Regions from separate parts of the Paraburkholderia sp. GW821-FHT02A12 genome, predicted to be linked through region 2. Evidence: riboswitches for the same ligand, from Rfam matches in the RefSeq annotation. Region 2 holds a riboswitch; the other holds the start of a gene.
What was found. A riboswitch is a leader RNA that binds a small molecule or an ion and turns the genes downstream of it on or off. The one in region 2 is predicted to bind glycine.

Region 1 (15,672 bases), on a different contig from region 2:
TGATGCCTTCCTCCACGCCCACCAGAAACACGTGCGGATACTCCAGCCCCTTCGATGCGTGCACCGTCGAGAGCCGCACCGCGTCCGGATCTTCTTCCTTGCCTTCGAGCATCGACATCAGCGCGACCGTCTGGATCAGGCCGAGCAGATTCTTGCCGGTGTCGGCGAGGCCGTCGGCATTGTCGTAGCCGGTTGCTTCGCCGCCGTTGCCGAGATCGGGCTCAGCCTTGGTGCCCTTACGCTTGAGCCATTCCATGAACTCCAGCACATTTTGCCACTTGGCCTGCGCCTGACGTTCGTCGAACGCATCGTACAGATAGGCTTCATAGTGGATCGCGTCCATCAGTTCGTCGAGCAAGGTGCCTGCGGCATCCTTCTCGGCGCGGTCGGTGAGACGCTGCATGAAATCGCAGAACACGCGCATCGGCTCGATCTGACGCGGCGAGAGCCGCGCCTCGATGCCGCCCATGTACACCGCCTCGAACAGCGACACCTTGGCCTGGCCGGCGAACGAGCCGAGCGCCTCGAGCGTCGTATTGCCGACGCCGCGGCGCGGCGTGGTGATCGCGCGGATGAACGCGGGGTCGTCGTTCGCGTTGGCGATCAGGCGCAGATAGGCGCAGATATCCTTGATCTCGGCTTTGTCGAAGAACGACTGCCCGCCGGACAGCACATACGGAATCCGTTCGCGCCGCAGCACCTGCTCGAAGATGCGCGCCTGGAAATTGCCGCGATACAGGATCGCGTAGTCGCGGAAATTCGCGCGCCGTTCGAACTTGTGCGCGGACAGGCGGAACACCACGGATTCCGCTTCGTGCTCTTCGTCGTTGCACGGCGTGACAGTGATCGTGTCGCCCATGCCGTGCTCGGACCACAACTTCTTCTCGAACAACTTCGGGTTGTTCGCGATCACATTGTTGGCGGCGGTCAGAATGCGCACCGTCGAACGGTAGTTCTGCTCCAGCTTCACCAGATGCAGCTTCGGGAAATCCTTGCCGAGCTGCGCAAGGTTTTCGAGCGTCGCGCCGCGCCAGCCGTAGATCGCCTGGTCGTCGTCGCCCACTGCCGTGAACGCCGCGCGCGGGCCGGCCAGCTGCTTCAGCAACTCGTACTGGCAGGCGTTGGTGTCCTGATATTCGTCGATCAGCAGATAGCGCAGCTTGTTCTGCCAGCGGTCGCGCACCTGCTCGTTCTTCGCGAAGAGTTCGGCGGGCAGGCGGATCAGGTCGTCGAAATCGACCGCCTGATACGCGTGCAGCGTCGCCACGTAGTTGCGATAGACGATCGCGGCCTGGTGCTCGTCCTCGTTCGCGGCGATCGCGATCGCCTCTTCGGGCATGATCAGGCCGTTTTTCCACAGCGAGATGATCGACTGGATCTTGCGGATGAAGCCCTTGTCCGTCGAACCGACCTGTTCCTGAATCATGCCGAAGCAGTCGTCCGAATCCATGATCGAGAACTGCGGCTTCAGGCCGACGTGTTCGGCTTCCTGACGCAGGATCTGCACGCCGAGCGAGTGGAAGGTGCAGACCGTCAACTGATTGACGGGCACTTTGCGGCCTTCCTTGCCGGGCGTGGTGAGCGTCTTGCCTTCGAGCAGCTTGCCGACGCGCTCGCGCATTTCCGCCGCGGCCTTGTTCGTGAACGTGACGGCGGCGATGTGGCGCGGCTCGAAGCCTTTGGCTTCGATCAGGTGCGCGATTTTCTGCGTGATCACGCGCGTCTTGCCGCTGCCTGCGCCGGCGAGCACGAGACACGGACCGTCGAGATAACGGACCGCTTCATTTTGAGCGGGGTTCAGGCCTGCGGACATCGTCTGTGGATGGGTAATGCGGTTGAGGGCGCTTGGGTGCGGGTCGCCAGACCGAAGGCCCCGGGGGCATGCTGCGCAGAGCGGACGGCTGGAACGGGCGCCTCTCGTGGTGCGAAGGGCGTTCCGGCTCGCCGCGATCCGCGCGAGAGGAGCGATGTTAACACGGAAGCACACGGAGGCCCGCCGTGGCTGCCTTAACAGCCGCGACGACAGATAGCTCCGACAGACACCCGCGACGACGCTGACAGTCCGTCTTCGGGACATGCCACAATTACGTTGTTGCGCGCCGTCGCCGCGGTGGCAAAGCGGCGCGCCGTTTTTGCAGGAAGACACGCATGTCCGCATCGTTGAAGATTGGATTGATGGGTTACGGTTTTGCCGGCGCGACCTTCCACGCGCCGGTGATCGAGCACTGCGGGCGGGCGAGCGTCGCCGCGATCGCGACCAGCCAACCCGAGCACGCACTGGCCGACTATCCGCACGCGAAGGTGGTCGCCGATCTGGACGCGCTGCTCGCGCTCGACGAAATCGACTGCGTCGTGATCGCGACGCCCAACGACACGCACTTCGACCTCGCTCGCCGAACGCTCGAAGCGGGCAAGCACGTGGTGGTCGACAAGCCGGTCACGCTCACCGCCGCCGACGCGCACACGCTCGCCAACATCGCGCTCGTCCGCAGCCGGCTATTCGTGCCTTTTCACAACCGTCGCTGGGATGGCGATTTTCTGACCGTTCGCGATCTGCTCGCCAGCGGCGAGTTGGGGCGCATCACGCAATATGAATCGCATTTCGACCGGTTCCGGCCGGAGATTCGGCAGCGCTGGCGCGAGGAGGCTTCGCGAGGCGGCGGTTTGCTGTTCGATCTCGGACCGCATCTGATCGACCAGGCGCTGGCGTTGTTCGGCACGCCGGCGACGGTTTCGGCGACGGTCCGGGCGCATCGCGATCAGGCTAGCGCGCCGGATTATGTGCATATCCAGCTGGGCTATGGCGCGTTCGAGGTCGTGTTGCATGCAAGCGCGCTGACGGCGCTGGTCGCGCCCAGGTTTGCGATTCACGGCACGCGCGGCAGCTATGTGAAATACGGGCTCGATACGCAGGAAGATCAGTTGAAGGCCGGCTTGCGGCCGGGGGATGAGGGGTTTGGCGCCGGCAATACGGCGGGCGTATTGCGTGTGCTTGAAGGCTCGCAAGAGGTTGAACGCGAGGTTCCCACTCGCAACGGGAACTATGCCGGGTTTTATATTGCGCTCGCTGATGCCATTCAGAACGGCGTGAAGTTTCCTGTCAGCGCGCAGGATGCTGTCGATGTCATGACGGTTGTCGAGCTTGCAGCCCGGAGCTCGGATGAAGGGGTTCGGCTGGGATTTGAGCGTATTCGATAAGAAAGAAAAAACCAGCGGCGCGGGGGCAAACAGACAAATGCCGCCGCCCAAAAAACCAAAACTGACAATCCGGAAAGGAATATCCCGTTACAAAAAACCCACCCGAGCAGTCAGCGCCCGGCAAGGTGAAACCGTTCCTATTCCAGGCAACAAAACAAACTCGGGAGAATCCATGCATCGTTCCATCCGCGCACTCACCGCATGCGCATTGCTCACCTCGCTGGCCGCCTGCGTGGTGGCCCCCCAACCCGCGCCCGCGCCGCGCCCCAATCCGCAGCAAATCGCGGACCAACGTCTCCATCAGGTCGACGGCCGCATCGATAATCTCGGCCGCCGTATCGACGCCCGCGTGAACGAGGGCTACTACCCGCCCCCGCAAGGCGCCGCGCTGCATCATCGGCTGGACGTGATCCGTCAGGAAGCCCACGACATGGCCGCACAGCACGGCGGCGGCATCTCCGGCGACGAACAACGCGTGCTGAATCAGGAACTGGACAACGCAGCCCACGCCATCGGCGAATAATCGCGCACCAAGTCGGGCATCGAAACAACGGCAGCAATCGCGCGGGCATCACGTCCCGCGCTTTTTTTTTGAGGTACGCGATCCCGCCGCGCCAATCGGCATGCCGCTTGCAGGCCTTTATTTGACAAGCCCCCGGCCCTCGCGTACATTCGCCGCACGCGTCGGGAGAGCGCGCTGGCCGCATTTTTCAGCAGGCCGCGCCGCCGAAGGGGCACACCCGCAAACTCTCAGGCAAAAGGACCGACCGCGTCGAAGAACCCGCCTCACGGCCAAGGTTTTTCGCACTCTGGAGAGCGGCAGTAGCCGTCTGCGTCGTGCATATGACTCAGACTTAGGCAGGCTGCCCACCGAAGGGGCGCGCGTTTCACCGTAGCGATTCGAATCACGTCGCCCGGCAGCGCAATCTCTCAGGTATCGAGGACAGAGGGGTCATGCAACGCATCGCTCGCAGGCATCAGGCCGCGAGGCGTCGCGCCGCATGGCCTTTTTTGTTTCGCGAGATGCCCGAGGCCCCATGACCGAACTCAAACACACTCCGCTCAACGCCACCCATCGTGCGCTCAACGCCCGCATGGTCGATTTCGGCGGTTGGGACATGCCCGTCAACTACGGCTCGCAGATCGACGAACACCGCGCCGTGCGCACCGACGCCGGCATGTTCGACGTCTCGCACATGTGCGTCGTCGATTTCACCGGCGAGCGCGTGCGCGCCTTCTTCGAATACGCACTGGCGAACAACGTCGCCAAGCTGCAAACGCCGGGCCGCGCGCTCTACTCCTGCCTGCTGAACCCGAACGGCGGCGTGATCGATGATCTGATCGTCTATTACTTCGGCGAAGATCACTTCCGCGTGGTCGTCAACGCCGGCACCGCCGATAAAGACATCGCCTGGTTCGGCCAGCTCAACGCCGAAAGCGGCTTCGGCCTGACCATCACGCCGCGCCGCGATTACGCGATCGTCGCCGTGCAAGGCCCGAATGCGCGCGAAAAAGTCTGGCAAACCGTACCGGCCGTACGCAACGCCACCGAAGCTCTGAAGCCCTTCAACGCCGCGCGCGTCGAAGGCACGCCGTTCGGCGAATTGACCGTCGCGCGCACCGGCTATACCGGTGAAGACGGCTTCGAAATCATCGTCCCGGCAGATCACGTCGTCGCGCTGTGGAACGCGCTGCGAGCACAAGGCGTGCGTCCGGCGGGCCTCGGCGCGCGCGACACGCTGCGCCTCGAAGCCGGCATGAACCTGTACGGCCAGGATATGGACGACAACGTCTCGCCGCTCGACGCCGGCCTCGCATGGACCGTCGATCTGACGTCGCCGCGCGACTTCGTCGGCAAGGGCAAGCTCGAAGCAGAAGGCTCGAAGGCTGCGTTCGTCGGCCTGATTCTGCTGAAGGAAAACGGCAAGGCGGCAGGCGTGCTGCGTGCGCATCAGAAAGTCGTCACGCCGCACGGCGACGGCGAAATCACCAGCGGCACCTTTTCGCCGACCATGCAGGAATCGATCGCCTTCGCACGCGTGCCGAAAGGCGTGCAGCCGGGCGACACCGTTCACGTTCAGATTCGTGACAAAGCCCTTCCCGCAGGCGTGGTAAAACTGCCGTTCGTGCGCAACGGCAAAGTGCTTGCGGTTTAAGCGGCCGCGCGTGCGTCTCCCTCAAGAAAACCCCGGGCCGCCCCAAGTTTTCCGCTCCGCAGGAAGTCCCCCGCCCCGAAGGAAGTCCCCTTGGGGGATTGGGGGATTGCCCCCTCGGGGCCTGGCGTGAAGCGACAGGTTTGGGAGCCCTTTTATTAAATACCTACCGAATTACACCGCATAGGAGCATCCGATGAGCATCCCGGCCGATCTGAAATACACCGAATCGCACGAATGGGTCCGCACCGAGGCGGACGGCACGCTGACGGTCGGCATTACCGACCACGCGCAGGAAGCGCTCGGCGACATCGTCTTCTTCGAAGTCCAGGAATTGGGCAAGACCGTTACGGCAGGCGACACCGTCGCCGTGATCGAATCGGTGAAAGCCGCTTCCGATATCTACGCCCCGGTCTCGGGCGAAATCATCGAAGCGAACACGACCGTGGCCGACACGCCTGATTCGGTCAACAGTGCGCCGTACGAAAGCTGGCTCTTCAAGATCAAGCCGGCCGACGGCGCCACGCAAGATGGTTTGCTCGACGCCGACGCGTACTCGAAGTCGATCGGCGCCTGATCCACCTACTCGTTTAAACCGTCAGGTGCGGCCTCCGTCAGCATGGCGCGCCGCACCGCCAGGGACACCCATGAAGCTCGAACACCCGGATCGTCTGATGAACCGCACTCCTCTCTCGCTCGCCGCGCTCGAAGTGCATGACGCCTTCGCCGAACGGCACATCGGCCCGGATTCGGCCGACCAGCATGCGATGCTCGAAGCCTTGGGCTTCGCATCGCGCGCCGCGCTGATCGACGCCGTGATCCCGAAGACGATCCGCCGCAGCGAAACGCTGCCGCTCGGCCCCTTCGCGCAGCCGAAGAGCGAGGCCGAAGCACTCGCCGCGTTGCGTGAACTGGCGGACAAGAACCAGGTGTTCCGCTCGTACATCGGGCAGGGCTATTACAACGCGCACACGCCGACGGTGATCTTGCGTAACGTGCTGGAAAATCCGGCGTGGTACACCGCGTACACGCCGTACCAGCCGGAAATCTCGCAGGGCCGTCTGGAAGCGCTGCTGAACTTCCAGCAGATGATCGTCGACCTGACGGGTCTGGCGATCTCGAACGCATCGCTGCTCGACGAAGCCACCGCCGCCGCCGAAGCGATGACGCTGCTGCAACGCATCGGCAAGCCGAAGTCGAACGTGTTCTTTGTGGCCGACGACGTGCTGCCGCAAACCATCGAAGTGGTGAAGACCCGCGCGACGCCGGCCGGCATCGAAGTGAAAGTGGGCCCGGCCGCGGACGCCGCGAACGCCAACGCGTTCGGCGTGCTGCTGCAATACCCGGGCGTGAACGGCGACGTGCGCGACTACCGCGCGCTGACCGAAGCGATCCACGCCGCGGGCGGCCATGTGGTGGTCGCCGCCGATCTGCTCGCGCTCACCGTGCTTACGCCGCCGGGCGAATGGGGCGCGGACGTGGCCGTCGGCAATACGCAGCGTTTCGGCGTGCCGGTCGGTTTCGGCGGCCCGCATGCGGCGTACCTCGCCGTGCGCGACGAATTCAAGCGTCAGATGCCGGGGCGTCTCGTCGGCGTGACCGTCGACGCGCAAGGCAATCCGGCGCTGCGTCTCGCGCTGCAAACGCGCGAACAGCATATCCGCCGCGAGAAAGCGACCTCGAACGTCTGCACCGCGCAGGCGCTGCTCGCGATCATGGCGAGCATGTACGCGGTCTATCACGGCCCGCAAGGCCTCAAGACGATCGCGCTGCGCGTGAATCGCATCGCGGCGCTGCTCGCAGCCGGCGCGAAAAAGCTCGGCTACACGCTCGTCAATGAGACGTTCTTCGACACGCTCACGTTCGAAACCGGCGCGCGCACCCAGGCGCTGCATGACGCGGCGACGGCCAGGCGCATCAATCTGCGCCGCGTGAGCGACACGCGCGTGGGTATCTCGATCGACGAAACCACCAAGCGCAGCGATCTAGCCGACCTGCTCGCCGCGTTCGCGCAAGCAGCCTTTGTCGACGAAGTCCCGCAAATCGATGCCCTCGACGCAGAACTCCCCGCACAGAGCACGGTGCCGGCAGCGCTCGAGCGCACCAGCGCCTATCTCACGCACCACGTGTTCAACCGCCACCATTCGGAAACGGAAATGCTGCGTTATCTGCGCAGCCTGTCGGACAAGGACCTCGCGCTCGATCGCTCGATGATCCCGCTCGGCTCGTGCACGATGAAGCTGAACGCGACCTCGGAAATGCTGCCGGTCACGTGGCCCGAATTCGGTCAGATTCACCCGTTTGCTCCGGCTGAGCAAACGGTCGGCTACCGCGAAATGATCGATCAGCTCGAACAGATGCTGGTCGCGGCTACCGGCTACGCGGCCGTGTCGCTGCAACCGAACGCCGGCTCGCAAGGCGAATATGCGGGCCTTCTGATCATTCACGCGTACCACGCGTCGCGCGGCGAAAGGCACCGCAACGTCTGCCTGATCCCCGCTTCGGCGCACGGCACGAACCCGGCGTCGGCGCAAATGGCCGGCATGCAGGTGGTCGTGGTCGCGTGCGACGCGCAAGGCAACGTCGATATCGAAGACCTGCGGAAGAAAGCCGCGCAACACGCCGGGAAGCTCGCGGCGATCATGATCACGTATCCGTCGACGCACGGCGTGTTCGAGCAGAACGTCCGCGAAATCTGCGAGATCGTGCATGCGCACGGCGGGCAGGTCTATGTGGACGGCGCGAACATGAACGCAATGGTCGGCCTGTGCGCGCCGGGCCAGTTCGGCGGCGACGTGTCGCATCTGAACCTGCACAAGACGTTCTGCATTCCGCACGGCGGCGGCGGACCGGGTGTCGGTCCGGTCGCAGTCGGCGCGCATCTCGCACAATTCCTGCCGAACCAGATTTCGTCGGGCTACGAACGCACGCCGAACGGCATTGGCGCGGTATCGGGCGCACCGTACGGCTCCGCTTCGATCCTGCCGATTTCGTGGATGTACATCGCGATGATGGGCGCGAAGAACCTCACCGCTGCCACCGAAACCGCGATCCTCAACGCGAACTATGTCGCGAACAAACTCGCGCCGCATTATCCGGTGCTGTATTCGGGCCCGGGCGGACTAGTCGCGCACGAGTGCATTCTCGATCTGCGCCCGCTCAAGGAGACGAGCGGCATTACCGTCGACGACGTCGCCAAGCGCCTCGCCGACTACGGCTTCCACGCGCCGACCATGAGCTTTCCGGTGCCGGGCACGCTGATGGTCGAGCCGACCGAATCGGAATCGAAGGAAGAACTCGACCGTTTCATCGAAGCGATGATCGCGATCCGCGAGGAAATCCGCGCGGTCGAAGAAGGCCGCTCGGACCGCGAAGACAATCCGCTCAAGCATGCGCCGCATACGGCAGCGGTAGTCATCGCGAATGAATGGAAGCATGCGTATGCGCGCGAAACCGCAGCCTATCCGCTGCCCACTCTGATCGCGAAGAAGTACTGGCCGCCCGTCGGCCGTGCGGACAACGTGTACGGCGACCGCAATCTGTTCTGTTCCTGCGTGCCGGTCGCCGACTACGAGTAATCGCCGCCATGACCGCGCATTGCCCGCAGGTTGTAAGCGGGCGCTGCGCGGTTCTGTCGTTCGTGCCCGCAAACGGCTAACATCACACACCGAATCAGCCCAACGAGGAGTTTCGCATGGCGCGAAAGGTGCGATTGATGCAAAGCCGGACCGAAATAAGGCGAGCCCAGACGTGGCAGCAGACGTGCGCGCTATTGTTGGCTGGCGCGGCCGTGCTGCTGCCGCTGCGGCAGGCGCAAGCCGCGATGAATTTTTGTGCGGCGCCCGCGCTGCAAACCAGCGAGCGGACCAACGCCGATCCCGGCGTCAAAGCCCTGGTGAGCAATGTGCAGGCGCATCTGAACGACCCGTCGCGAGCGCTCGCGACACTGCATACCGAAGGCACGCTGCCGCACGAGGGCATCTACGATCAGAGTGTCGAGGCGGAGAAAGATCTCCCCCTGCTGCGCGACGCCGCGTTGGCATGGCGCGCGACCAGCGACGATCGTTATCTGAAGCTGGTCGACCGTTTGCTGTTTGCGTGGGTCACGACTTACCAGCCGAACTTCAATCCCATCGACGAAACCCATTTTGAGGGCCTGATCCTCGCGTACGACATGACCGCGAGCGCGTTGCCAGTGAAAACCCGCAACGCGTCGATGGCGTTTCTGACGAAGCTCGCCAGCGGCTACATCGCGCAGATCGACGCGCAGCCGCGCCCGCTCAAGGGCACGTATCGCAACAACTGGCAGAGTCATCGAATCAAGCTGGTTGCGATGGCCGCGTTCACGCTCGATAACCGCAAGATGATCAATGCGGCACAGCGCCTGTTTGACGAGCATATCGGCGACAACATCGCGCCGGACGGCTCGACCGTGGATTTCGGCGAACGCGACGCACTGCATTACGTCACCTATGACCTGCAACCGCTCGTGACCGCCGCGCTCGCCGCGCGCCGCCACAACCGCAACTGGTTGCCGGAGAAGGGCACGAACGGCGCATCGCTGGAGGGCGCGCTCAACTGGCTTGCGCCGTATGCGGATGGCAGCAAGACGCATGAAGAATTCGTGCATTCGAACGTCGCGTTCGATGCCAAACGTCGCGAGGCCGGCTTGCCCGGCTATTCGGGTCAATGGGACCCGAAGAACGCGACGGAACTGTTTCACCTGGCGGCGCGTCTCGATGGACGCTATACGCCGATCGCGCTGCAGCTCGCGCCGACGCCGCCCGCGTGGCTCGCCGTGTGCTTACCGCTGCCGGCGCGCTAAACTCACTTTTATCAGCAGGGAGCAGTCATGGCGGTCAGCGTATTCGACCTCTTCAAAATCGGCATTGGTCCGTCCAGTTCGCATACGGTGGGGCCGATGCGCGCGGCGCTGATGTTCGCTCAAGGGCTCGAACGCGACGGGCTGCTGGACGCGACGGCATCGGTGAAGGTGGATCTGTATGGTTCGCTCGGCGCAACGGGCAAGGGCCACGGCACGGATCGCGGCGTGATGCTCGGGCTGATGGGCGATGCGCCTGACACCGTCGACCCCGACACGATCGTGCAGCGGCTCGAAGCGGTACGGGTATCGCGCAAGCTGGCTTTGCTCGGCACGCACGACGTGCCGTTCGTGCAAAAAGATCACATTTCGTTTTATCGGCAGGCACTGCCCGAGCACCCGAACGGCCTGAAGCTGCGCGCGTTCGACGCGCAAGGGGAGACGTTGCGCGAGTCCACCTATCTGTCGGTGGGCGGCGGCTTTGTGGTGACGGCCGGCGCGCCGAACACGAAGGTGCTGAGCGCCGTCGATCAATTGCCGCACTCGTTCCGCAGCGGCAACGAGTTGCTCGCGCTGTGCCAATCGACCGGCAAGAGCATCGCGCAGCTGATGTGGGAAAACGAGCGCGTGTGGCACACCGAAGAAGAGACGCGCGCAGGCTTGCTGAAGATCTGGGACGTGATGCAGTCGTGCGTGGCGCGCGGTTGCGGCATCAACAATCCCGATGCTGACGGCAATTTGCCCGGCCCGTTCCAGGTGAAACGCCGCGCGCCGCAGCTGTATCGCGCGCTGTCGGGCAATCCGGAACTGGCGCTGCGCGATCCGCTGTCGATGGTCGACTGGATCAACCTGTACGCAATCGCCGTCAACGAAGAAAACGCTGCGGGCGGGCGCGTGGTCACCGCGCCGACCAACGGCGCGGCCGGCATCATTCCGGCCGTGCTGCATTACTACACGCGCTTCATGCCGGGCTCGAACGAGCAAGGCGTGATCGACTTTCTCATGACGGCGGCGGCGATCGGCATTCTGTACAAGCTGAACGCGTCGATTTCGGGCGCGGAAGTGGGCTGCCAGGGCGAAGTGGGCGTCGCCTGTTCGATGGCTGCCGGCGCGCTCGCCGCGGTAATGGGCGGCACGCCGCAGCAGGTCGAGAACGCGGCTGAAATCGGTATGGAACACAACCTCGGGCTGACGTGCGATCCGGTCGGCGGGATGGTGCAGATTCCGTGCATCGAGCGCAATGCGATGGCGTCGGTGAAGGCAGTCAATGCGGCGCGGATGGCGTTGCGCGGCGACGGCAGCCACTACGTGTCGCTCGATTCGGTGATCAAGACGATGCGCGAGACCGGCGCGGATATGAAGACGAAGTACAAGGAAACGTCGCGCGGCGGCTTGGCGGTGAATATCGTCGAGTGTTGAGAGCGGTTGTGCGTGGTTGTGCGTGATCGCAAGTGACAGACGACGCGGGCTTCAGCCCGCGTTTTTGTTGGTGCATCTCATGTGATGCATACGGATGACAGTTGCGCTGCGCCGTGACACCCGACGCGCTGTCGGCGTAAGCTGTGCGAGCGCTCATCGGCTGGGTTCCGGCCGATGCGGCACCATCCGACCGCACTCACGCAATGTCTGGAGGCTTCATCGCAATGTCGCTGCCGAATACGCCCGTTTCCGGTTCTCCCACCGCCCAAACCACCGGTGCGCGTCTCGTCGTCGACGCCTTGCTGACGCACGGTGTCGAACGTGTCTTTTGTGTGCCCGGCGAAAGCTTTCTCGCCGTCCTCGATTCGCTGCACGACGAAACCGATCGTATCCAGACCATCGTCTGCCGGCACGAAGCAGCGGCTGCAAACATGGCTGAAGCAGTCGGAAAACTGACCGGCCGTCCGGGCGTTGCGCTCGTCACGCGCGGACCGGGCGCGACGCATGCGTCGATCGGCGTGCACACCGCATTCCAGGATTCGACGCCGATGATTCTGCTGATCGGTCAATGCGCGCGCGAGCATCTGGATCGCGAAGCCTTTCAGGAAATCGACTACCGGCGCATGTTCGGTCAAATGGCCAAGTGGGTCGCGCAAATCGACGACCCCAGACGCATTCCCGAATATCTGAGTCATGCGTTTCACACGGCGACCTCGGGACGTCCGGGACCGGTCGTATTGTCGTTGCCGGAAGACGTGTTGAGCGATGCATGCGCTGTCGTTGCCGGCGCACCAGCCTACAAGCGTGTCGCGGCATCGCCGTCCGCGGCGCAGATCGAACAGTTGCGGCAACTGCTGGAAGGTGCGCAAAGGCCAATGGTGATCGCCGGTGGCAGCGGTTGGACGCCGGCAGCGTGCGCGGACCTGCAACGCTTCGTCGAGAACTGGCAACTGCCGATCGGCCTCGCGTTCCGCTTCCAGGACACGCTCGACAACGAACATCCGAACTACGCCGGCGACGTCGGCCTCGGCATCAATCCGGCGCTTGCGCAACGCATCCGCGATGCGGATCTGTTGCTCACACTGGGTCCTCGCTTGGGCGAAGCAACCACGAACGGCTACACGCTGCTCGATATCCCGAAGACCAGACAAACGCTGGTTCACGTGCATCAGGGCGCGGAGGAACTCGGGCGTGTGTACGCGGCGGATCTGCCGATCGTCTCCGGCATGCCGGAGCTGACCGCGCTGCTTGCCGGGTTAAAGCCGTCTTCCGGCACGCCCGCATGGTCCGGCACGGCGCAAGAGGCCCATAGCGCGTATCTCGACTGGCGCAAGCCGCGTCAGATTCCAGGCGACGTGCAAATGGGCGAAGTCATCCAGCAATTGCGCGCGCATCTGCCCGAAGACGCGATCGTCACCAACGGTGCCGGCAATTACGCGACATGGCTGCATCGGCACTTCTCGTATCGGCGTTTCCGCTCGCAACTCGCGCCGACCAGCGGCGCGATGGGCTACGGCGTGCCGGCGGCGATTGCGGCGAAGTCGCTCTATCCGCAACGCGCAGTGGTCGCGTTAGCCGGCGACGGCTGCTTCATGATGTCCGCGCAGGAACTGGCGACAGCGATGCAATACGACCTGCATGTGATTTTTATCGTCGTGAACAACAGCCACTTCGGCACGATCCGGATGCATCAGGAACGGCACTATCCGAATCGCGTGCACGGTACCGGCCTCACGAATCCGGACTTCGCGGCGTTCGCGCGGTCGTTCGGCGCGCACGGCGAAACGGTGGAGCGCACCGAAGATTTTCTGCCGGCGTTGCAGCGCGCGATTGAGGCGAAGCGTGCGGCGGTGATCGAGATTCGCATGCTGCAAGAGGCGAGCACGCCAGGCGCGACGCTGGAGCAGATTCGGGAGCAGGGGCGCAAGCTGCGGGGAGAGTCGGCGTAACCGCCCGCGCCGTGCATCAAAGAAAATGCCCCGCAACCGAAAGCGCGGGGCTTTTTTTGCGTGACGAACGCGCGGTAGTTAGGCGTAAACGACGGACAACGCCCCGAGTTCTCTCATCAGTTCAGGTTTGCGGGACTCAACGACGTCGGCATGGATTTGATAGATCACCGACTTGATGACTTCCGTCTGGCTCAATGTCGTGTCATGCATCAATGTCTTCAGATCTTCAGCGATGCGTGGCGTCACTTTCATGGAAAGCCGCCGGCGCGCCGTACCGCGGCGCTCCTTGAAGCGCTCCGACGCCGAGCGATGTGCCTTGATCAGCCTGGCCCGTGGAAATTCGCCGGAAGCAAACCGATGCAGGTAAAGGATCATCAGAACCTTGCGGAATTCAGTCGAACTTGCGCTATCGACGATATAAGCGGCCAGGTCGAGAATATCCAGATAAATGGCCGGCAGTTGCGCCTCGATCGGTCTGACTTCCTTCCGCCGTGCTTCCCTGATGGCTGGCGTGGATTGCGCCGGAACCGCGGCCACTTCGCCGCACACATCGCACACTGCCGCGAGGACGTTCTTGACCTCACCTTTACCGTCGCTGAAAGGCACATCGCGCCGCGCAAAGCTTGTGCTCACAAGCTGCTTGCAGCGGTGACAGATCGCCTTGCTTTTCTCACCGTCCTCATACAGTTTCATCTTCATGGCTTCGCTCACTGGTGCACGCTGATAAACATGGTGTCGGGATCGCCCACGAAGTAAAACTTCACGTACCAACCGCCTGACTCGATGATATGAACATCGATCGACGCGACACTATGGTGAGGCGACGCGCTGTATTGCGTGCCATCGCTTCTGGCAATGAGAACCTCCACGAATTCGGCGGTAACTTGCCCCGTCGACAGAAGGTTTTTGACGTTAATGCCGGAGCGCGCCTCATGCTGGAACCTCCCAGATCTGAGCGCGGCAATAACCGCCCGCTTCACTTGCCTGTACTTGCTCGGTATCGACAACCGCACCCCCTATTATACGATAGGTCTCGTATAAAACACGCGATCGTGATCTCGCGCCGCCCGAAGGAATTGTCGATGAATTTTTTTTCGGGAGAAGGCTAACTACATGGGTGTCCACAGGCGAACCCCAAACACGAGCCCATAAAAAACCCCGCCGAAGCGGGGTTTTCTACGTTCAGGCAAACAGCTAAAAACAGCTTACTTCCCGCCCACGCTTTGCAGCGTCGTCCACTTGCCGTCGACAACCTTGTACAGCGTGATGCCGCCGTTCTTCAGGTCGCCCTTCGCGTCATATGCGAGGTTGGCCGACGTCACTGCCGGCATCGAAGTCTTCGCGAGCATCGGCAGGTACTTGGCCGGATCGGTCGAGTTCGCCTTCTTCATCGCGGCGAACATCGCCATTGCGCCGTCGTACGCGTACGGCGAGTACGTTTGCACGTCCTCGTTGAAACGCGTCTTGTACTTCGCGACGTAGTCCTTGCCGCCCGGCATTTCTTCCAGCGGCAGGCCGGCGAGCGACGCCACCGTGCCGTTCGCGGCGTCGCCGGCGATCTTCAGGAAGGTCGGCGTGTGGACCATTTCGCCACCCATCAGCGGCGCCTTGATACCGAGCGTCTTCATTTGCTTGACCATCGGTGCCGCTTGCGAATCCGCGCCGCCGTAGTACACCAGATCCGGGTTGACCGACTTCAGCTTGGTCAGGATCGACTTGAAGTCGACGGCCTTGTCGTTCGTGTATTCGCGATCGATGATCGTGCCGCCTGCTGCCTTCGCCGCCTTCTCGAACTGATCAGCCAGACCCTGGCCGTAAGCCGTGCGGTCGTCGACGATCACGATCTTCTTCATGCCCAGGGTCTTCACCGCGAACGTGCCGGCGACCGAACCTTGCTGCGTGTCGGACGTCATCATGCGGAACGTGGTCTTGAAGCCTTGTTGCGTGTATTCCGGCGCCGTCGCCATCGCGATTTCGGGAATGCCCGCGTTTGCGTAGATGCGCGAAGCCGGAATCGTGGTGCCCGAGTTGAAGTGGCCGAGCATGCCCTTGATGCCGTCATCCACCAGCTTTTGTGCAACGGTCGTGCCGGTGCGCGGGTCAGCCTGGTCGTCGGCCGAATCCAGCACGA
Region 2 (15,672 bases):
TACGGTGGCCTTTCCACCCGGTGCGCTTTCGACGCTCTGCGCCCTGTCAACGCAATTGAGGCCTCCACGTTGCACAAATACATCCACGAGACTGGCCACAAATGCGGCGGTATCTACGACGTGAGCTGATCCTTCAAGGAAACTCGCATCGGCCGCATTTGGCCCAATTGCGAGACCGCAAATGGCGGGCTCTAGCGCCGCCAACTCTGCGCCCGACACCATCCGTGCAGCCGCGCCGAGCGAGGTGCGAATCGAGTTCAAGCAGACGGCTCGGTCTGCTTCGGGGGAGGAGAGATGAACGGCCAAGTAGCCGCTTCTAGCGATCGGCGGCAGGTCGGCGCCTAAGAGCAACCATAAGACCGAAGTGAGTGCCGGCAAAGATCATGTAGTAGGTCTGTGCCATGCCAGACCATGCCCGAGGTCGATGACTTCGCGTATTTGATCGCCCACGGAAGGAGCCTGGCAGCCGAGCGCCAATCGAGCGCGGTAGAAGAACTTGACTTGAAGAAGGCGGTCGGCAGGTCCGGAATGCGATAGTGGGTGCTGAAAGGAAATGCGCCCGGATAGATTACGCCCGCACTGACGGAACTACAGTTTTGCGCAACGGACTGCTGTTCCAGCAGCATGACCTTCATCCCGCGCCGTTGAAGCGCCAGTGCGGCAGAGATGCCTACGATACCCCCTCCAACAACGATTGCATCCAACATATTCCTTGCCTGTCGTAAGAAAAGACGACGGTATCAGCTTGCTTGTTTTCTCTTCACTGGCGCGGCTTGAGCCCGCTCAACGAACGGGTTTTGGCCAACGAAGACCGGTTCAAGGCTGAGCTGCTGCAACTGGCTTAATTTTCCTTAGCCCACGCGTACTACGCCGCCGAAGCGGACTTTCCCCAATCAATTCGATCGACCGGCGCAATTTCCGCTTATTTTGAATCGACAACGGCATTCAAGCGCGGTCCTTGGACTTCGAAGAACGTGGACCCGCGCCGTCTTTGTTTACGAGCAACGCAATAAGTTTCGGGATGGAAGCGTACATTGGCGTGGACGCAGAGTCGGGCCTGATCCACACCGTCATTGGCACGGCGGCCAGCCGCGCGTGATTTCAAGACAAATCTTTAAGTAGATGACGCATGGGAATTTGGGGCCGGGAAGCTTGCACCCTTAAATGCACCAATTTCCCGGCTCTCAGGCTGCGTGAGCGGAATTGACGGACCAAGATCAAGCCACGTCCACTTCATGGACTTTGGCATTCGATGGGGGGACAATTCGTTCCGTATCGCTACTTTCGGCATCGCCAACAACCTCAGCCAGAGCTTCGGCAGTCGCTGCCGAAAGTGTCCAGCCCAGATGGCCGTGGCCGGTGTTGTAGTAGATGTTGCGCCTACGACCCGCGCCTACTTTTGGCACCATTCCAGGCAACATGGGGCGCAGGCCAGCCCATGGGATGACACGGGAGGTCGCAACGTTAGGGAAGTGCTCGCGTGTCCAGTCAATGAGGGGCTGGATGCGGTCGGCGCGGATGTCCCGATTGATGCCGTTGAGCTCGGCGGTTCCCGCAACGCGAAACCGGTCCTTCCCAAGCCGGCTGGTGACAATCTTTGCCTTGTCGTCAAGCAGACTCACCCAGGGCGCCGCCTGTTGACTAGTGCTATCGTCAAGCATCACGCTAATCGAATAGCCCTTTACAGGGTAGATATTGACGTGATCGCCGACGTATGAAGCCAACGCGCGACTCCCAACACCAGCACAGATGACCGCGCTTCCGAACTGTGCTATCTCAGCTTGGCCGTCACGGCGCGTTGAAATCGCGAGCCCGTGATTGTGTACTTCATCGATCGACAAAACCGTGGTGTCATATTGGAAAACGACGCCGAGCTTCACACAAGCCTCAGCAAGACCGCGCGTGAACTTGTGGATGTCCCCCGTCGAGTCCGATTCAGTGAAGAAGCCGCCATAGAACTCGCCATGCAATGCGGGCTCAATCGTGCGTATTTCTTCCGGAGTGATGGGTCTTCGATCTAAGCCACCCTCTCGAAGCAGACCGTTCACTTTCAGAGCCGTCTCGAATTCTTTGCGTGTCGCGTAAAAATGCAAGATGCCGCGTTTTTCATGGTCGAATTCAATGGCTTCTTTCTCCGCTATCGAGAACAGGTGTTCACGTGCCGCGATGGCGAGACGGACGGTGTCAATCGTGTTCGCGCGATAATTCCGGATTTGACGCAGAAACTCACCGATCCAACTGTACTTGTGCCAGCTGGGACGCGGGTTCATGAGAAGGGGCGCATCCTTCATGAACATCCAGCGCAATCCTTTCCAGATCGTCGCGCGGCTGTTCCAGACCTCAGCGTTACTGGCAGAAAGTTGTCCGCCATTCGCGAAGGAAGTTTCCATCGCCGCATAACGGTGGCGCTCGATCACGGTAACGCGGTGACCGCGGCGGGCAAGGGCGTATGCGGTCGTAACACCGGTGATCCCAGCCCCAATAACTGCAATGTGTGACATGACATGGCTCAGAGATTTATTGGTCATCGCCGGCCGATGATGAACCGGCACCGATGCCCCATCTGTCCATGTACCTGAGAGTTTCGCCTGTCCGACGTGTGCGGTGACAAGCTCCCCTTCGGTGGGCGCGTAAAACGCCGCTCTCCAGATGTTCCTGCAGCACGGTCCTTTTGCCTGAGAGTTTCCGGGGCGGTTGCTCCGTCGGCGTCGCTTTGAGCGATCTCTCCCGCACTGCAAATGCAGAACAGCGCAAAGCCTACTCGTTAAATCTGCGCGGAGCAAGCATTTGGCTAGCCGTATTAATCCCCTTGTGCTGAAATCCTTTGCCCATTGGCACAGGCGTAGCGCGATCACAACTGGCGGCTACATGGGCATCTGCTAAGCCTCTGCGTGAGCGACGACACCACGGCCGCATGATCCGCGTTCTGCGGCACGGTCGCGGTGATTTCCTCCGTGCTGTGCGCCGTCTCTTTCAGCTACGCGGCCTGCTCTTCCGTGCTCGACGCAGGCCACAATTTCGGTCCGTTATGTTCGCCGACACCTTTGATGAACGCGGGCGACATGTCGATGTTCACGGAGGTCACTTGCTCCGGCGTGCTACATGGGCGTCCGTACGCGCGACGCTTCCCCGTCTGGCTCCCCGTTCCGTCGCGCACTGCTCAAGACAACATACCTCTCGTCGGGAGCGCGACGAACTTCATCGTCTCACCTCGAATAGCACGCGACGCCGAACCTATTCCAACGCGCGCCATAACACCATGAGCGAATAGCCGATCACTTTGCACTGCCAGCGGTGATGTGAAGCGGGTTGGACCTGCGCGAGGCATACCTGATATGGCTACAGGGATTTCATTCCCGGTCAGCGGACGAGGCCCTTGCGCGCGCGTCTTTCATCAGTGTCCGGGCCGTCAGCCCGACATGACCGGTTGTAGTACAGCAGCCCTTCACCTTCTCATCTACGTCGGCAAGGCAACATTACAACAACAGAAAACCCCATTTGTGCTTGCGCTCAGCCCCTTGTAGTAGTTGCCTTAGGACTTCACCGGCACGTGGGCCTTCGAGGTCGACCTCCTCGATAGTCAACGGTGCGCCGGCCTTTCATAGCGATTGCCGCTTCGATTTCATCGTTTCTCGCTAGGTATGTTACGACTGTTGGCAATCTTCGTCGATGTTTGCGCCCACGCGTTCTCGCGGCCCTTGAACTGACGAAAATGCAGTGCAGATTGACCAAATTTCAGTGGCCTAGCCCCAGTACTGTTCACTTGATGATCACTTTCGGTGAAATTCGCTGATTCAGCGGCTCCGATCGTCGGCGTATCCGGAAATTCGACATCTTTCGCTTCACGCCGCGGGGATTACGTTTACCGCGGCTTTGCACCGCACGCCCGCTGGCGAGTTCGCGCAGCAGACTCTGTTTCCAGCTTTGCCATTGCTCAGGGGGGAATTGCCGCCGCCTCGGGCAGGCGTCGGTTCAGCACACGCACGGCATGGACAAAGGACAGGTCTTCAGGTCGCTGCCCGCTGTCCTGGGCAGCCTCGTACATCAGGCGGCGGATCGCCGCGTGCGTGAGCATTAACGCATAGAACTCCTGACGTACCAGATCAGGCGTCTTGCTGCGCAGCACCTTCTTCCTATCACACAGATGCGTCTTGATCTCATCGAACATCTCTTCTATTTTCCAGCGCCGATGATACAGCGCCGCCAGCTCGACGGCAGGTGCTACTACCGGGTCCAGCAAATTGGTGATCAGGCGATACTGCGGCTCGGCGTCAGGCACGCCTTCCAGGCGGTACTCGATGACCCGTACCTGCATGCCGTTGCGCTGGTGTCGCCGGTCGGTGTCGCTGGCATATACGGTACTCAGGTACGAACCGTCTGCCAGCGGCACCTCGCACGGCAGTCGCACATTCGACTTCACGCGCCACAGCAGCTTCGCTCCGGTGGCCACCGCGTCGCGCCACATGTCATACCCATAGAACAGGCGGTCGGCCAGCACCAGCATCTCGCTCGAGAACGCCGGAAACAGCTGCCGCGTGAGCGCCTGTTCGCTGTCCTCGCGCACCCCGCCCATCTGGACCTCACACAGCGCGTGCGTCGCACATTCGGCCAGCGCCACAAAGCGGATCTGTGGATACGCGCCTTCACCACGCCCGCCCTTTGCATACCCGAACGCCTGCGCATTGACCTGCTCATCAGGCATATCCAGCGTCGAGCCATCCACGCTCATGACCCGATAGCCCGCATAATCCCCAACTGCAGCCCGCGGGCGTCGCGCTGCCTGTCGGGCGAACAGCTCGCGCATCACCTGCCAGCCCAGCCGTGCTCGCCCCTGCGAGATCGCCGCCTTGCTGACCTGCGCGTCGCGCACCTGGTCGCCGTAGATGCGCCGCAGTCCCTCGATCACCAGACGAAACACTTCCTCATAGGCCACGCGCGGATACAGGCACATCGCCATCACGAAATACACCAGCACTTCACGCGGCATGTCGCGCCGCACACGCGTCTGCACGCCGCATGTCGCGAGCGCCTCCTTGACCTGTCCCAGCGAACAGTTCAGCGCCAGATACCCCACCGTCAGATAGTCCGCCAGCCGCGCCCCGCCGGGCAGCGTTGCTTCCGTTCTTGCCATCCTTCAAGCTCTTCTTGTTGTTGCAGAGACTTGAAAGTTAACAGAAATTCGATCTTGTTAACGGTATTGGGCCTAGCCCGTTCAATACAACCCGATCGCCGTCATTGGGCACCTCGGCTGCCGAAACTGGGGCTGCTCACACGCGAGGCGCAAACCACGTCGAAAGAGATGGACGTCCGACCGCGGCCCTTGGCGAATTGCCGTCACGTGAATTTGGCGATCGCTTTTTTGCTGGGGAAACGAAAAACCGCATTTCGTCGTGAAGGATTTCGCCTATGGGATTACCGTCTTGGCTAGGCCCAAGGAGGAGAACCAGGGACCGTGACTCGACATATATAGAAATCGTCTCGTGGGGAGCCACGGGGCCGCTTCTGTTTGAGGAATCAGATACCAACGTGCAGGATTGCCGACGCTTAAGCAACGATCTCTTGCACTGTCGGCGGCGCATCAGTGGGTTCTTTTCGAAGCCTGCACCGCGCGCAAGTGAAGCATTTCCTTACTTCGCCAAGAGCGAGACCGGATTGGTGCTTGTGAAGCGGTATTTCGAGCGAAGCGTTACAAGTGCCGAGTCAAAAGGTCGGGATGACTCTCGTGCGTGCACCGAATTCGCTGGCCAGAAGGCCCATGAACCTGAACTGCAAGGCGATGTGGATCCGAACGGTGCGGGTTATCAGCGTCATGCAGTTCGACCGGGGCGGCTGGGCGAGAAAAAACGGCGTCTCGCACCTAGGAAAACACGAATTGACCGTGCAACCGGCCCGAGCTATGCTTAAATAAAGCGGCCTACTGTCAAATCGTGCAGGAAAAAAGCATGTCGTGTATGGATAAAATCGATGCGGCGATCCTCGAGAGGATTCAGAGAAACAACCGCCTCACATCGGATGAACTCGGCAATGCCGTCAACTTGTCATCGTCGGCATGTCAGCGACGGTTAAAGAGACTGCGTTCTGAGGGAATCATTGAGGCGGAGGTGGCCATCGTCTCGCCGAAAGCCCTTGGTCGTGCGGTTACCATGATCGTGCTGGTGTCGCTCGAAAGAGAGAGAGCGGATATCGTAGATCGCTTCAAGAGCGCGATTCGAGCCACTCGCGAAGTCATGATGGGTTTCTACGCTACCGGCGATGCAGACTTCGTGCTTGTCATCACAGCAAAGGACATGGACGACTACGAGCAATTCACTCGTCGGTTCTTCCGCGAAAATCCGGATATCAAGAGTTTCAAGACCATGGTTGTAATGGACCGGGTTAAAGCCAGCTTTGAATTCCCGATAGACGCCGACGATCCAATATTCGGTGGTCCTTCCGATCGGTAGCAGACGAGCCAACGCCAGAGCGCGGGTTGGCAAGCTTTCCAGCCACGCCAACAGCGGAGCTAGACTCTGTCTGTGGGGCAACTGTTCTGAGATTGCGGCGCCGAGGGGGCGCTGCTTTTCCTTGCCGGCCAAGTTGTTTCCGTCACCCTCCTGAAGTGATGGCAAGGTGTCCGGCCGGCCGATTTTACAAGGTTCACACGGCCGGGCAGAATGAAGGCTGCTTTTCGGACCAAGAAAAGCGGGGCGCAACGGACCTACAACGTTGCATCCGCTTCCCGTCGCGAATGAGAGCTGAGACTGCCATTGGGCCTTCCTTCGCCCACCTTTGCGAGCAAAATTAGAGGGCTTGAGCCCGGGCCCCCTCAACGACGTTCCGGGCCGACTCGAATGCCGCGATTACCTTTCTCATGTCTTCCGCTGTATGCGCCGCGCTCACTTGCATGCGGATCCGCGCCATGCCCTCCGGCACCACGGGATATGAAAAAGGTACAACCAGAATATCTAGCGACAATAAATAGTCTGCAATCTGAACTGCAACCGCGGCCTCGCCCGTTATTACGGGCACAATAGGGTGATCTATACCGGAGACCCGGTACCCGAGAGCACTCAAACCTCGGCGCAACTGTGAGGTGCAAGCGGCCAGATTTTCCCTCAGGCTGTCCGCCTGTTCGGCCACTTCAATTGCCGTCAACGACGCCTCGCAGAGTGCCGGCATCAGCGAGTTCGAAAAGAGGTAGGGTCGCGCACGCTGTCGCAGCCATGCAATGATTTCACCACGGCCGGAGACATATCCACCGGACGCGCCGCCCAGTGCTTTACCAAGTGTACCGGTGACAATGTCGACTTGTGCCTCCAGCCCGTGCAAAGCCGGCGTTCCACGACCCTGCGGACCGATGAACCCCACTGCGTGAGAGTCGTCAACCATAACCAGGGCGCCGTGACGCTTCGCGAGCTGGCAGATTCCAGGCAGATTGGCGGCGATGCCGTCCATCGAAAAAACGCCATCGGTGACGACAAGCACCGTTCTGCTGTCACGTGCGTCATGCAAAGCACGCTCAAGTTCGCCTAAATCGTTATTTCCATAGCGGAAGCGCTTTGCTTTACAAAGTCGAATGCCGTCAATGATGCTAGCGTGATTCAAGCTATCACTGATTACCGCGTCCTCCGGACCGAGTAATGCTTCAAAGAGACCGGCGTTCGCATCGAAGCAGGAGCCGAACAGGATTGTGTCCTCGGTCCGCAGGTAGTCACTAAGCCTCGTTTCGAGCGCGCGATGAACCGAATGCGTCCCACAAATGAAACGCACCGACGACATCCCAAAGCCATGTCGGTCAAGACCGGCGTGTGCAGCTTCCACCAACGACGGATTGTTAGCCAAGCCGAGGTAGTTGTTTGCGCACATGTTCAGCACCTCTCGGTCCTTCGTCGTGCCAAGGCGGACGTGGGCGGATTGAGGTGATGCCAGTTCCTGCTCGATCTTCAATAGCTTGCGCGACGATAATTCCTGTAGATCGTCGCGAAGCCGTTTGTCAAGTTGCTGTCTCATAGCACACATCCGGTCACTGGTAGATGACCGCAGTCGTCCACGCCGGATCTTCGTGCTTTTGCCAATAGAGGTCCATGAGCTTGCGGGTACTGGATCCCACCTTTCCGTTCCCGATCGCAACGTCATCGACTCGAGTCACGGGCATGATGCCGCCAGCTGTCGAAGTAATAAACACCTCGTCAGCCGTTTTGATTTCTTCGCGCGTAATGTGGCTAGCTGTAGCCGCGAAGCCGATTTCCGAGCAGAGATCGAAGACGGTTCGGCGCGTGATGCCAGGCAATACACCGAAAGCGGGCGTCTTTAACGCCCCATTTTTTACAAGAAATACATTGAAGCCCGGACCCTCTGCGATATGGCCATTCGTATCCACGACCAGCGCCGTCTCCGCGCCCTTGTCATAGGCGTCGTAAAGACCTTTTACAAGGTCGAGCCAATGATAGTTCTTGATTGCAGGATCGACGGATTTTGGCGGAATGCGAACCGTGTCACTAATGGCAAGGTACAGCCCTCTTTCCAACTGCTCCTTGTTCGCCACTGAACCAAACGGAACCGCAAACGCGATAAAACGATTCTCCGCTTGACGAGGATCCCGGCTGAAGGTCGGCGACGTGCCGCGAGTGCAAATCACTTCGACATATGCAGATTTATGACCCGACAAAGCGACGCAATTTTTCAGGATGGTCGTGATCTCTTCCCGATCATAAGGCAGCGTCATTCGCAATCTCTCCACACCGCCAAAAAAGCGGTCGAGATGCAAATCCAGTCGGAAGAATTTTCCGTTCCAGACGTGGACAGTATCGTACGTCGCATCAGAATGCAGGAAACCCCAATCGAGCACTGATACCTTTGCTTCTGACATCGGAAGGTATTGCCCATCCAGATAGGCGACGCCATGTGGATAGCGGCGTCTATCGACGTGACGTGCCTCGACGTTGGGAAACTCGGGTGAGAGCTGTGTTGTTGCGAAAGTCATCGCCTATTCTTCCAATGCGGTTGCTGGGTCTGTGGACGGCCTACGTGAGCTTATTCATCACTTTTGGCCGCGTCGTAAAAACCTGTAACCTTGCCTCACGCCGACTGGAACATTCAAAAGTGCCCTAGAGCGTCGTTGAGCAATTGACGGTGTGTTGGGGATTGCCTGAAATAGGACGCGAGTAGCGATACCGTGACATGTCTGTTACGGTCAGTTTGAGCCCCAACGGCAATTTTCGGTAACTAATGAACGTCCGATTAACGCTGGTCAACGCCCCACTTCCTTTGTATCAGGTGCCTAAAGATTGTAGCGCCGTCTAATGCGGGATTTCCTCAATGTGGGGGTTGCTTCGGCCGAATTCCCGCGTTGTCCGTAACAGGTCCGAGCCTTTAATGACGGAGAGAACGCAAAGTCGCCATCTGAGAGACGACGAGTTGTGCGCACGTAACGTCCATCGTTGAGCTTGCGCGCCAGAAGGGATCGGGGACTCAAGTCCGCGCCGATGAACACCACAGTTGCCTCGAACGCAGTCGCCAACCGCTACCTCCGGCGTTATTCGTGAGCGCCGGGGGGACAACGCACCGACAAGCGAGCAACAGGACAGGGCCGCATCCCAAACAATACACGCGAGAATTGCTCGCTGTTTGTCGGCAAAGCGCCGAATTGCGACCGCCCAAGGATAAAACTTCGGAAAAGCCCGCGTCGGGAGCATAGTAATATTAATGTGGACGTCGTGCGTGGCGCTGACTCGCCTACTAAAAGCAAGAGCTGCAAAATGTGGTCGTCGCACTCTACCTGTAGGCGTGGGAAATAACCGCTTCGCTCTTGGTTCGCGAGGCGAACTGCCACGATTGGCTCTGCTATGTACGCAAGCAAGGGACGGGGAGGTTCCATACAATGAACTTTGACGGTGCGAAAGATGCCGCTGCTATTGTTTTTTCTGATACATACCTTGGCGCGCGAAACCGGTTTCTAAAGGCGGCACCTACGTCGAACGCTTACCCCCACGTCGCAAAGGGACCGCTGGGTGAAGAGCTTTTCACAGATGTAGCGTATTTTGGGCGGCGGGATGCCAAGAACCTTCTAATCCTTGTGTCCGGCACCCACGGTCCGGAGGGGTATTGCGGCTCTGCAGCCCAACTTTTGTTCCTGCAAGCGGGATTTCACAATAGGCTTCCTCCGTCGACGGCCGTCCTCTTGGTCCATGCGCTAAATTGCTACGGGTTTGCTTGGGACCTTCGTTCGACTGCGGAGGGATGCGACCTCGACCGCAATTTCGTTGACTTCGACAAGCCGCTTCCTCCGAATCCCGAATATGAGGAACTAGTCGATTATCTCGTGCCTGCAGACATTACGCCGAATGGAATCCGTCGTGCTGACGAGGCGATCGCCGCATACCGTTCACGTCACGGTGAACAGAAATTTTGGGAAGCGCGAGTGTCTGGCCAGTACACTAGGCCCGGCGGCATGTTCTACGGCGGGAAAGCGTCGACAGAAGCTCGCCGCACCCTTGAACAGATTACGGTGGACTTTGACGTCGCGAGCCGCGATAGCGTCCTCATCATAAGTTACCAAACGGGTGAAGGAAAATACGGCTATGGCGAGTTGACGTGCGGACAACGTTCCGGACGGACCGGCTACAAGCGCGCAATAAAGATCTTCGGCCGGTCCGCGGCTTCAATCGATCTGGGAACACCTTGGTCCGTGGCCTTGCATGGGTCGCAAGATGCGTTTTGGCAATCTATTCTGAATGAGCGGCAAACCTATGTTGAACTTCGATTCGGAACGTACCATGACCCAGCGATAGTGCGCAATGAACACTGGCTACTGATGCATCGACCGGAAGCGGTCGACTGGGAAGTGGGTCGCCATATAAGACACGCGACAAGAGCCCATTTCTACCCGCAGCGCTGCGATTGGAAGGAAATGGTAGTTTGGCGATCCCACATTGTGCACCGACAAGCGCTCGAGGCACTCGTCGAATAGGGAGCCCCTTGCCACTATGGATCTGTTTCATGCGCGCTTAGTGAGAAAGAGATCGGGCGAGTGCCGCTGATCGCGATTAGTAACCTGATTCGCGAAAGCAAGCGCCTCCAATTCGTGCTGCGAAGCGTAACTGACCGTCTGCTCTACTATCGTCCCGAAGCTTCGTTAACCTGATCGAAGCGGATTTGTACCTGGGCTCTGGCCTCGCCTCCGGAAAATGTACTTCTCGCCGGAAGCGTGTAAAACTCAGTGAAGATGCCAGATATGATGCGTAACCGTAAGCGCGATACACCTGACACTGATGATGGAAGCCGTCCGCATCGTGGAGAACGGCCAGGGTTATCCGCCCCGGCGAAGATTTTACGCATCGGGGGAAACAGGTGACACCCGATCAGATGGAACTAGCCTGGCTGCGCCCTCAAGTGGCCCTTGTGAAGATGGGCGCGATAAAGCGCTCGTGCAGGACTTCGAATTACAGACTACCGAAATCGGCCAGTGTCGGCTGTGTCGAGCGCGGCAGGTAACCCTTGAGGGATGCTGTTGGAGAACCGCGCACCACGTGTCCGAGAAAGCGGCTGACCTGTAGTATGTCGCTGAAGTCGAGATGCCTGCCCCCCGAAAAGGTGAAGACTTCCCCATGGTGTAGTGGTCGTCGAGCCAGAACTTGACATCCCACCAAAGGAAGCTTTGCGCATAAACCGGTCCGCGACCTGGGTTCGGCGCGCATCGCTCGAGCGATGCGGCGGATCGACGACGTCGCGTTTGCGAACGGGTTGCGCTGCAGCAACAAACCCGACGTCGTTACAGCGCTTGATATTGCGCTCTAGGCATATGTAGGACACTTACGCGTAATAGATCTTCCGGGGCCGCTTTTCCCAGACCGAACGCGCCCAGTGAATCTATACGGCGGGACACTGCAGTCCCCCGCCGTATCTGCGGCGGTAGTACTGGAAATCACCGGCCTCGTCCGCAAATCACTTTTCCTCTCGGTCACTACGCAGCGTCTTTGACAAGTGAGCAAGAGCTTGACGATGCACTTGGTGGGAACGCCAGACGACCATCTCTCGCCACTCATCTTCTTTCGGGTAGAAATATCGTTTCGTAGCGTCGCGGATCTCTCGACCGCACGCCGACCCAATCACCTCCTCGCTCTGAGCGAAAAGCCAGTGTTCATCGCGCAAGATGGTCGAACTACTATAGGTACCGAACTCGAGCGCGACATACGTGTGTCGCGCACCGAGAAGTCCTTCCCAATATTCGTCTTGAGTTCCATAAAGCGCGACCGATGAAGAAGTCCCGAGATCTGGAGAGGTAACAGACGGTCCAAAGATGTTCAACGCGCGACGATACCCGGCGAGCCCTGATGGCTGTTCACACATCAGTTCGCCATATCCGTAACGACCTTGTCCCGTGTGATAATCTACGATGATTACATTCCGCCGTTCCGGAACGGAAAAATCGCCCACAATGCGTTCGAGGATATTACGAGCTTCGGTGGGTGCTGTTCCGCCATAGAAGAGCCCGCCAGGTGTAGTGTACTGGCCAGACATCCTAGCCTCCCAGTATCGTTTTTCACCGTGGGTCTCACGGAACTCGTCAAGAGCAGCCAGTGCGGCTTCGGCTAGTGGACCGGAGACTTCAGTAGGAACGAAGTGCTGGGATAGCGCTTCATAGTCGTGATTCTTCGGGAGCGGCTTCGAAAAGTCCACGAAGTTGCGATTGAGGTCAATGCCTTCGGCCGTGGATCGACGGTCCCATGCAAATCCATAGGAATTCAATGCGTGAATGAGGAGCACTGCTGTCGACGGTACTAAGGAGTGACCCAGCTCGGTCTGCAGAAACACCGACTGTAAGGCCGACCCGCAGTAACCCTCCGGGCCATGTGTTCCCGATATCAAGATCAGAAGATTTTCCGCGTCCGGGCGGCCAAGATACGTCGCATCGGTGAATAATTGCTCCCCGTTCGGACCTTTGAAGCGTGAGACATACTCACGGTGAGACGGCACCGTAGACAGGAATGCAGTTCTCGCCTCCGCGTACGACTCGTGGAAAACAGAAGCCGCCAGTTCTTTGGCGCTATCAAGGTTCATCTTATGCACCTATTTATCAGACAAGGTTGACGTCCAGCAAAATTTAAATTGATCCCACTGAAAGTAGGGGGCGCTTTAGGCTGCTCGGAAGGACCAGTCGAAGGTGCGGACGTAAAAGAGGATCTGGCCAGTCGTTTTATATTGCCGAACTAGCGAAAAATCTAGAAGACGGATTCAAACATCATTCGGCAGAGCGTGGTGATATCATAGATCGGCAACTTCGTTAGTTTTCGAATCGCGTGTGTGACCAGCGGGAAGGCTGTGCATTCAAACAGTACGGCAGCAACCTCCGGGTTCTCGGTGCGGATTCGCGCGATGCAGTCCGCAACTTCAGCCTCGATAGACGCTACCTCGGTCAGCGGCGGCGGCCGCTTCATCTCGTTCTGCCACAATTGACCACCTTCAATGCCACCGATCACGACTCGCTCGCGCTCGGCTGGATTGTCGACCCCTAGCAGTTCCTCCTTCAGGTGTACGGAGTCCGCAGTGATGACGGCGATTTTTGCAGGATGAGGCACTTGAAGCAGCAACATCGGCAGTAACAGCAGACTTGACATTGCAACCGGGACGTTGACCGACGACGCAACGGCCGCCTGATGCCGGACTGAAAAGCCGCAGTTCGAGCTAATTGCGATTGCGCCTCGATCGACTAGCCGCCGGGCGGCTGCGATGTAGGCTGGCTCAAGTGTTGGGTCGCCCCGAATGACACTTTCCGCCCAAGCTCCCTCAACCGTTTCGAATATCACGGGAAAGCCAAACGTATCGGGATTCAAAAACGAGCGGGGCCTCGGGTTAGGGGGAGACTCGCCGGGCTGCAGTCCACGTTCAAGGTTGAGTATTCCAAGCGCGCGAGTCGACAGTGATGTCATAAAAAGAACTCCAATGGTTCGGCCATAGTGACACGGTCAACAGATCCTACCCCCAAGGCTCTCAATTTCCGCAAATCCGACCTAGCTAACACTGAAAGCATGCGCGTACAAATCGGCGGCTGCACTTTTGCTGGCGATCGACCACACGATGCCCTCGGAAGTTTCACGGAATTGTGCCGCCGTGAGTCCCAAGTGGCGGCTCCTCCGGTGCGTGCGCAAGTACTCGGGGTGCCCCTTCGCAGACTTGTCACGAGCATCCTTCGTTATTTTCCACCGACGTCCCGGGAGCGTCGCGACACGACTGACGCACAACTTTGAAAATATTGCTGCTTCCAACACTCTGTAATGCCGCAACCGCCCGATGCTCACTAGTGGAGCGACCTGTCGATGCGAGAGCATGCGTTTTGCTCCACGTTGCTCTATGTACCTCCCTAAGTACTCTGACGTTCCCGTTTGAGGAGCGCGTACGATCAGGGCGGCCGAAGCCGCCCGTCGGATCTTCGTCAAGATCGAAGGCTCGAGAGCCATGCGGGCCGGCATGTCGGTGTTGTAGCCATGGTACGCTCTTCGCGTCTACGCACTGTCTTGCGTCCGTCGCAAATCGTTTCAGGGCTGATCATTAATCGAAGGCTGCTGACTAGCTGATTCCGGGAGCCCCCACTTGTGCAGTAACTTCTGGTAGGTGCCATCTGCCATGACTTCAACTAGCGCTTTTTTGATCGACTGACCAAGCTGAGGGTCATCCTTCGAGAAAGCAATCCCCATCCTTTGGAAGGCGAACGGCTTTCCGACTACCTGATAAGTGTTTTCCTCAAGCGAATTTTGATATGAGAACCCACTGCCAACCTGCACAGCTGCATCGACACGGCCCTGCTTGAGTTGTAGCCGCGCATCGCTGCTACTGTCAGCGGCTACGAGTACGATGCCTGGTTTGCCGACCTTCTTGCAATGTTCATCGCTCCATTGCGTAAGTGGAATGGTCCACTGGCTGGTGCGTCGGTTGGCGACACGCGCCCCACATAGCGCGCTCATGTCGGGGAGGCGTGCAGCGTTGCCACGTAGCGTCACAAACAGTGCCCCGTCATTCAAATAATCCACAAAGCTAGCAACATCGCGCCGCTCAGGTACGTCGGTTATTCCGGCCACGATAACGTCCGCACGCTTCGTCTTGAGTGAGGGAAATAGCTGCTCCCAGCCCGTTTCAATCCAGTTCACCCTCGCTCCCATCTTGGCGGCGACTGCATTGAACAAGTCAATATCAAAGCCCACCAGCTGGTTGGAGGCCGTGTCCTTATATTCGAGTGGCGGATACGCCGGGTTCGTCGCGGCGTTGATGACAGACTTTGTGCTCTGAGCATTGGTAGCGCCGGTGGTGACGCCCAGCACGATGGCAAGCGTCACAAGTACAAACCGCGATCGGATTCCTGCGAACATGTCAGCTTTTCCTTATGGATGACTTGAAAATTGCGGCGCGCGGCGCCATCACTTCAGTACGGCAGAAATAAAATTGCGCGTACGCGCTTGGGCCGGGTGGCCAAGTACTTGCTCCGGAGGTCCCGCTTCGACCACCTGACCTTGGTCCATGAAGATCACACGGCTCGCCACTTCGCGCGCAAAGCCCAGTTCATGCGTGACCACCACCATTGTCATACCGGTGAGCGCAAGGTCGCGCATGACGGCCAACACCTCGCCGACCAGTTCGGGATCGAGCGCAGACGTCGGCTCGTCGAACAGCATCAACGCGGGCTTCATCGCAAGCGCGCGG

Region 1: linked by a shared signal. The riboswitch ahead of gcvT (glycine cleavage system aminomethyltransferase GcvT) and the one ahead of AC07WT_RS29120 (D-amino acid dehydrogenase) in region 2 are both predicted to bind glycine.

Annotation. Positions count from the first base shown of each region.
Region 1 is NZ_JBWKWA010000001.1:4,459,195-4,474,866, forward strand. It holds gene AC07WT_RS20650 (UvrD-helicase domain-containing protein) at 1-1,813, opposite strand, end outside; gene AC07WT_RS20655 (oxidoreductase) at 2,149-3,198, shown strand; gene AC07WT_RS20660 (hypothetical protein) at 3,371-3,721, shown strand; glycine riboswitch at 3,874-3,974, shown strand; glycine riboswitch at 3,998-4,155, shown strand; gene gcvT (glycine cleavage system aminomethyltransferase GcvT) at 4,236-5,354, shown strand; gene gcvH (glycine cleavage system protein GcvH) at 5,548-5,928, shown strand; gene gcvP (aminomethyl-transferring glycine dehydrogenase) at 5,999-8,929, shown strand; gene AC07WT_RS20680 (alginate lyase family protein) at 9,046-10,176, shown strand; gene AC07WT_RS20685 (L-serine ammonia-lyase) at 10,204-11,592, shown strand; gene AC07WT_RS20690 (thiamine pyrophosphate-binding protein) at 11,817-13,541, shown strand; gene AC07WT_RS20695 (hypothetical protein) at 13,620-14,240, opposite strand; gene AC07WT_RS20700 (hypothetical protein) at 14,249-14,521, opposite strand; gene AC07WT_RS20705 (branched-chain amino acid ABC transporter substrate-binding protein) at 14,747-15,672, opposite strand, start outside.
Region 2 is NZ_JBWKWA010000002.1:1,709,162-1,724,833, reverse strand. It holds gene AC07WT_RS29130 (NAD(P)/FAD-dependent oxidoreductase) at 1-351, opposite strand, end outside; gene AC07WT_RS29125 (FAD-dependent oxidoreductase) at 342-707, opposite strand; gene AC07WT_RS29120 (D-amino acid dehydrogenase) at 1,218-2,501, opposite strand; glycine riboswitch at 2,654-2,740, opposite strand; gene AC07WT_RS29115 (IS4 family transposase) at 3,935-5,131, opposite strand; gene AC07WT_RS29110 (Lrp/AsnC family transcriptional regulator) at 5,952-6,443, shown strand; gene AC07WT_RS29105 (glycine C-acetyltransferase) at 6,781-7,989, opposite strand; gene AC07WT_RS29100 (aminotransferase class IV) at 8,003-8,962, opposite strand; gene AC07WT_RS29095 (DUF2817 domain-containing protein) at 9,860-10,948, shown strand; gene AC07WT_RS29090 (DUF2817 domain-containing protein) at 11,923-13,038, opposite strand; gene AC07WT_RS29085 (aspartate/glutamate racemase family protein) at 13,200-13,907, opposite strand; gene AC07WT_RS29080 (ABC transporter substrate-binding protein) at 14,514-15,341, opposite strand; gene AC07WT_RS29075 (amino acid ABC transporter ATP-binding protein) at 15,390-15,672, opposite strand, start outside.